3 regions of the Marinobacterium sp. MBR-109 genome follow, and region 3 is predicted to be linked to each of the others. Evidence: predicted binding sites of a transcription regulator. Region 3 holds the regulator's gene; each other region holds the start of a gene.
What was found. The regulator sigma-54, encoded in region 3, starts transcription at its own class of promoters, with help from an activator protein. The targets are predictions, from matches to a motif close to TGGCACNNNNNTTGCTNT.

Region 1: ABIE60_RS08565 (putative urea ABC transporter substrate-binding protein) is a predicted target of sigma-54. The motif match lies at 1,622-1,639, and genes of this name have one in related genera.
Region 2: ABIE60_RS15630 (phenol hydroxylase subunit) is a predicted target of sigma-54. The motif match lies at 773-790, and genes of this name have one in related genera.

What each region holds. Positions count from the first base shown of each region.
Region 1 is NZ_JBEPPZ010000005.1:120,666-122,932, forward strand. Features, by position in the region: gene ABIE60_RS08560 (ABC transporter permease) at 1-324, opposite strand, end outside; gene ABIE60_RS08565 (putative urea ABC transporter substrate-binding protein) at 371-1,411, opposite strand; guanidine-I (ykkC/yxkD leader) riboswitch at 1,474-1,576, opposite strand; gene ABIE60_RS08570 (efflux RND transporter permease subunit) at 1,747-2,267, opposite strand, start outside.
Region 2 is NZ_JBEPPZ010000015.1:71,276-73,542, reverse strand. Features, by position in the region: gene ABIE60_RS15635 (sigma 54-interacting transcriptional regulator) at 1-436, opposite strand, end outside; gene ABIE60_RS15630 (phenol hydroxylase subunit) at 833-1,144, shown strand; gene ABIE60_RS15625 (aromatic/alkene monooxygenase hydroxylase subunit beta) at 1,170-2,153, shown strand; gene ABIE60_RS15620 (MmoB/DmpM family protein) at 2,171-2,267, shown strand, end outside.
Region 3 is NZ_JBEPPZ010000007.1:122,279-124,545, reverse strand. Features, by position in the region: gene lptB (LPS export ABC transporter ATP-binding protein) at 1-243, shown strand, start outside; gene ABIE60_RS10760 (RNA polymerase factor sigma-54) at 295-1,800, shown strand; gene hpf (ribosome hibernation promoting factor) at 1,852-2,142, shown strand; gene ABIE60_RS10750 (PTS sugar transporter subunit IIA) at 2,164-2,267, shown strand, end outside.

The sequences.
Region 1 (2,267 bases), on a different contig from region 3:
GGACACCAGCGGCAAGGCACCGGTCAACAGCCCCAGAGTCAGGCCAAGGGTTGCTGCAATCAGTACACCCAGGGCCAGACGCGAAAGGCTGCTGGCCGTATCGACCCAGAGCAGGTATTCGCCACTGCGTTTGCTTGGCTCAAACGCCATGCGCTGAATGGCATCACCGATCTGGCCAAAACTCGGCAGCAGCTTGTCACCCGGGTTTTCAGCCAGGCGCGCATCCGATGCGAGGATGTAGACGATCACCAGCAGAATAAATGGCAGCAGGCCAAACAGCATGCGTGTTGCCGGTGCGGGCGTCTGGTTGATCAGTCGTTTCATGGTCAGTCCTTACGGGAGCCCACGGCTCCCGTTGCCGGGCTTGAAGTCAGAGGGAGCCGTCCAGCGCCATCTGCATGTATGCCGGGTTGAAGCGCAATTTGATGTTGTTGCTGTCGCCGTAAACCCCGGCCGGGGTTTCAATGCCGATAAAGGTCGCGTCCGGAGCGCCTTCACCCAGCAGGCCGTGCTCGAATGAGAATTCGGCCACATGTTGCATGGTAGTTACCAGCGTGGGGCTGTTGGTGAGGCTCAGTGCGGCGGATGGGGTATAGAACATCTCGGTGCTGGCCAACTGGGCTTCATATCCTGACAGATCTGTCCCTGAAGCCTGAGCCATGTAGGTTTTGGCTGCCTCGGCTGCCTCATCATCACCGCTCATGGTGGCCATGATTTCATACCAGGCACCGGTCAGCGCCTTGCCCAGAGCAGGATTCTGCTCAAGGGTTTCGGTATTCACCACCAGAAGATCGATGATTTCACCCGGAATCAGAGAAGAGTCGAACACCTTGTGCGAGTCCGGCATTGACATGATTTCACCCAGCAGCGGGTTCCAGGTGGCGACCGCCGTTACATCCGGCGTGCCGTACACGGCCACCATATCGGCATCAGAGGTATTGACGACCTGAATATCGCGCTCGCTCAGTCCCACACTTTCCAGCCCTCGCGCCAGCAGATAGTGGGAGACACTGAGTTCGACCAGGTTAACGCTCTGGCCCTTGATCTCGGCCAGAGACTCCTTGCCCTTGAGCACGATGCCATCGTTGCCGTTGGAGAAGTCCCCCACCACCAGGGCAGTGCTGTCGATACCGCCGGCCGCCGGAATGGTCAGGGCATCCATGTTGGTCATGGTGCAGGCATCAAACTCGCCTGCGCTGTACTGGTTGATCGACTCGATATAGTCGTTGATCTGGACCACTTCGATATCAATGTCGTATTTGTCGGCCCACTTTTTAACGATGCCCTGTTCGGCACCATAGGCCCAGGGCATCCAGCCCACATAGATCGACCAGCACACTTTGAAACTGTCACGGGCGGAGGCTGTCGTGGACAGCGTCAGGCAGAGCAGGAGAATGGATAGTCGCTTCATAGCGCACCTCTCAGTTCGGTTCGGTCGGTTGCTCACGGAGTACCCCCGGCATTACGCCTTCAGTCTCCCGGGCTTTTGTCCCGCCGTGTAACCCTTCACTGAAAGGTCGAGTGCTCTCGGACCAGTCACTGCAACTGTGCAGCCGGAACCCTAGCGCTCTATTGGTCAAATTGTCTGTCGCGTAATGTCAGGAGTACGGACACAAGGGATAAAGCACAAGCCGTGCCAGAATATGAAACGCCCCTGAAACGGGGCGCTGTGAGCGGTGGCTTAACAGGATCAGGCCGCCAAGTGCACCAGAAGTGCACAGCATGGGCCTGAATGGTGCAGCAGTCTCAGGTCTTGCTGACCTTGAACCAGAGCGCGTACAACGCGGGTACAAACAGCAAAGTAATCAGCGTACCCACCGCCACGCCACCGATCAGTACATAGGCCAGAGGCCCCCAGAACAGATCCAGCGTCAGCGGGATGAAGGCCAGCATCGCGGCCATTGCTGTCAGAATCACGGGGCGTGCCCGCTGCACCGCTGCTTCAATGACGGCGTCACGCACCGCCATGCCGGTGTCGAAATTGTCCTGCACCTGCTGGGTCAGAATCATGGTGTTGCGCATCAGAATCCCCCCAAGGCCGATCAGACCCAGCAGCGCCGTAAAGCCAAACGGCTGCTGGAACAGGATCAATGCTGCCACGGCACCCACCAGCCCAAGCGGGGCCGTAGCCACCACCATGAAAGTGCCCGAGAATGAGCGCATCTGCAGCATGATGAAGATCAGCATCAGCGCCAGCATCACCGGCTGCAGCTTCTGAATGGAAGCATCCGCCTTGCCGGACTGCTCAACAGAACCTCCGATCTCGA
Region 2 (2,267 bases), on a different contig from region 3:
TGGGGTCTTCCGAAGGGCCAAAGTCGTGCAGGTGCACATCGGCCTCATATGAATCGAACCAGTCGAATTCTCCCTGAAAAACGTCATTATCAAGGTCGATATTCAGTGAAACGGGTTTTACGTTGACCATGCCTTTGATGCAGTGCAGCTGAGGTCCGACAAAGAAAGCATCTTCCTTTGACATATCCGGTCTGACCTTGGCGACCAACTCGGCGTCTTTCCACCCGGAGTGGTATCCAAACCGCATCAGGAATCCCTTGGCACGGTTGATACCCAGGGTTTCAATCAGCTCCTTGCGCAACAGGCCCATAACGCTGGAATGAATCATCAGCATGCGCTGTTCGTTGAGCCAGATTTTGCCCTTGTCACTTTCAAAACGAATTTGTGAGAGCAAGTCTCCGCTGCCCGGAAACTCCAGTTCTTGTGTGGTGGCCATAATTGTTTTTATACCGGCTTTGTGTGAGCGATGTTCAGTGAGCAGGCCCGTAGCCCTTATTTCATTGTTGAGATATTTGATGATGATTTGGAAGCGAAACCATAGAAACTAATACTAAAGTAGTATGAGGGTGGTTGGTCTCAATACAACTGAAAGTGACCATTTCATCAAAAAAAAGCCTGATTTTTCATGAAATGATTATTTCATCAGTGCCTGGGTGCTATGTGCGCAACGCTTTGTTGCGTGAATAGCAACATGATCTGGCTTTTAATTATTTCTTTTAAATCAATTGCTTGGCTTTTGTCTTGTGTCTGTTTTGATGCTGTTTCGCCAATCTGGCACAGCAGTTGCTCTCATGCATTGATGAATGCATCCGCCGAAGAGCAGAGGATAACAATGACAAAACTCACACTGCACTCACGCAACGATGACCTGCCCAAACGCTCGGCTTTTGATCGTTTGACCAAATACATCCGGGTACGCAGTGAGCCTGGATCGCGTTTTGTCGAGTTCGATTTTGCCATTGGTGATCCTTCACTGTTTGTGGAGCTGGTGATGCCAAAAGGCGCCTTTGATGAATTCTGTGCCGCCAACGATGTGGTGCACATGACCGAAGATCAGATCCGTGAAGTCGATTCCGAAATGGAAAAATGGCGCTACGGCGAAGATACGCTCATGTCTCACAACCATGATCGTGATTCCGAATAACAACAACTGCAGCTGGGAAGAGTCCATGACCATCGAAATTAAAACAGCCACGCTGGAACCGGTGCGCAATACCTATGCGAATGTCGCGCGTCGTTTCGGCGACAAGCCGGCTACCCGCTATCAGGAAGCCACTTACGACCTTCAGTCCGAAACGAATTTTCACTACCGCCCCTTGTGGCAGCCGGATCTGGAACTGAACGATACGCGCCGTACTGCCATCGAGATGGCGGACTGGTACGCGCTGAAAGACCCGCGCCAGTTCTATTACGGCACCTACGTCCAACAGCGTGCCAAAATGCAGGAGAACGCCGAGAGCAACTATGCGTTTTTTGAAAAGCGTGATCTGGCTCGGCACCTGAGTGACGCTCAGCAGGCTGAAGTGATTCGCTTCCTCGTGCCGCTGCGTCATATGGAGCATACCGCGAATCTGAACAACATGTACGGAGCCGCCTACGGCTATGGTACGGCCGTGACCCAGGCGCTGCTGTTTGATGGTATGGATCGCCTGGGTATCGCGCAGTACCTGTCGCGCATTGGCCTGATTCTGGATGGCAACACGGGGGAGGCGCTGGAAGAGGCCAAGCGGCAGTGGATGGAAGCCGATATTTGGCAGGGACTCCGTGCACTCTGTGAAGAGATGCTGGTGACTGAGGACTGGTTCGAAGTATTCGTAGCGCAGGACCTGGTGGTCGATACCCTGGTATATGACCTGGTATATGGCCAGTTTGACCAGTACCTGGCTGACAGTGGTGCCCAGGATGTAGCCATGCTGACCGAGTTTATGCAGCTCTGGTACAAGGACTCTTCACGCTGGGTAGATGCAGTCATCAAGGAAACCGCAAACGAATCTGAAGAGAACAAGGCACTTTTGAAACAGTGGATCGAAAAATGGCGTGGCAAGGCAGCAGAAGCCCTGGCTCCGCTGGCACCGGCAATGCTGAATGACGAAGCGCTGGCGCAGTCGCTGGCAGAACTGGATAAGCGGGTCGCTAAGGCCGGCATCAAATAACAACAAGGAAAAGCCTCATGTCCAAAGTATATATCGCACTGCAGGATAACGATGAGTCGCGCTACATCGTCGAAGCAATTGAACAGGATAACCCTGAAGCAACCGTTATCCACA
Region 3 (2,267 bases):
GACGAGCCCTTTGCCGGCGTCGACCCGATCTCGGTCAGTGACATCAAGCAGACCATTCGCCACCTGCAGTCTCGAGGCATCGGCATCCTGATCACGGATCACAACGTGCGCGAGACCCTCGACATCTGCGAGCGAGCGTATATCGTAAGTGAAGGAGGGATACTCGCACAGGGCACACCCGCCGAAATTCTGGCGAACGAACAGGTCCGCCGCGCCTACCTGGGCGAGCAGTTTTCCCTTTGATCCAGAACCGTCAACCATGCACATCCACTCCGTCCACCTGGCAGCTCTGATATGAAGCAATCGTTACAACTCAAGATCGGCCAGCATCTGACAATGACACCACAGCTGCAACAGGCAATACGCCTGCTGCAGCTGTCAACGCTGGACCTGCAGCAGGAGATCCAGGAAGCACTGGAGAACAATCCCCTGCTGGAAGTCGAGGATGAGCAGGACAACGTGGAGGAGGCACGGGCAGAAAGCCGCGATGACCGCCACGATGCCTCCGATGATAGCCGTTCGAGCGATACTGCCGACGACGATAACTGGGACGAAAGTGCACTGGAAGAACGCTGGAATGATGAAATTCCGAGTGAACTGGCCACCGACAGCAACTGGGATGATACCTTCCAGCACCAGAGCACGCCCGGCCCCGCCCGCGACGACGACTGGGAGCCCGGTGATAACGATTCGGCCGAGGACAGCCTGCAGGACCATCTGCTGTGGCAGCTCAACCTGACACCCATGAGTGACCCCGATCGCATGGTTGCCATGGCCCTGATCGATGCGGTCGATCCGGATGGCTACCTGCGCACTGACGTGAATGAAGTGCTGGAACACTTCCGTCAGAGCGAACCCCAACTGTTCGCCGATGCCGAGCCGGAAGAGATTGAAGCCGTATTGCACCGCGTGCAGCAGTTTGACCCGCCCGGTGTCTGCGCACGCGACTTGAGCGAATGCCTGCAGGTACAGCTGCGCCAGCTGCCTGAAAACACCCCTATGCTGAAAGAGGCCCTGCGCCTGGTGCGCGACCATCTGGGTCTGCTTGGCAGCCACGACTACCGCACACTGATGCGGCGCATGCGCCTGAAGGAAGAGGCCCTGCAGCAGATCATCAGCCTGATCCAGTCACTCAACCCCAAGCCGGGCACCAGTATCAGCAGCGAACAGTCGGAGTATGTGATTCCCGATGTTGTTGTGCGCAAGGTACAGGGGCAGTGGAGTGTCAGCCTGAATTCGGACGCCTCGCCCAGACTTCGCATCAATACCGACTATGCTGATCTTATCAGGCGAGCCGACAACAGTGCCGACAACACCTATCTGAAGAACCACCTGCAGGAAGCGCGCTGGTTCCTCAAGAGCCTGTTGAGTCGCAACGAAACCCTGCTCAAGGTCGCCACCGAGATCGTGGCCCGCCAGATCGACTTTTTCGAAGAGGGCGAAGAGGGCATGAAACCGATGGTGCTGCATGACATCGCTGAAGCCGTAGAGATGCATGAATCGACCATCTCAAGGGTTACCACCCAGAAATACATGCACACCCCCCGAGGCATCTTCGAGCTGAAGTATTTTTTCTCCAGCCACGTCAGTACTTCGGACGGAGGCGCCGCCTCCTCCACCGCCATTCGTGCCCTGATCAAGAAACTGATCAGCGCGGAAAGTACCGCCAAACCACTCAGCGACAACAAGATAGCCGACCTGCTGAAAGAGCAGGGATTCAACGTAGCCAGGCGCACAGTGGCAAAATATCGTGAAGCGATGAACATTCCGCCTTCTAATGAGCGCAAGCGTCTGGTTTAATGAGACTACAGGCACGCCGGAAGAACGTGCTTTATGACGAGGAGAAAACCTATGCAGATCAACATCACTGGTCATCACGTCGAACTGACTGACGCCCTGAACGAATATGTACGTACCAAGTTCGACCGACTGGAACGCCACTTCGATAACATCACCAATGCACAGGTCACACTCAGTGTTGAGAAGCTGCGCCAGAAAGCCGAAGCCGATATCCACCTGGCAGGCGGCGAAGTGTTTGCAGCCCATGAACATGAAGACATGTACGCTGCAATTGATGGCATGGTGGATAAGCTTGACCGCCAGATCATCAAGCACAAAGAAAAACTCAAATCCCATAAATAACCGGTAGCAGCACGTCACGACATGCAACTATCAGAACTGCTGACCTCATCCCGTACACTCTGCCACGTCGATGTGGTCAGCAAAAAGCGAGCCCTTGAGCTCGCCAGCCAGACTATCGCCGAGCA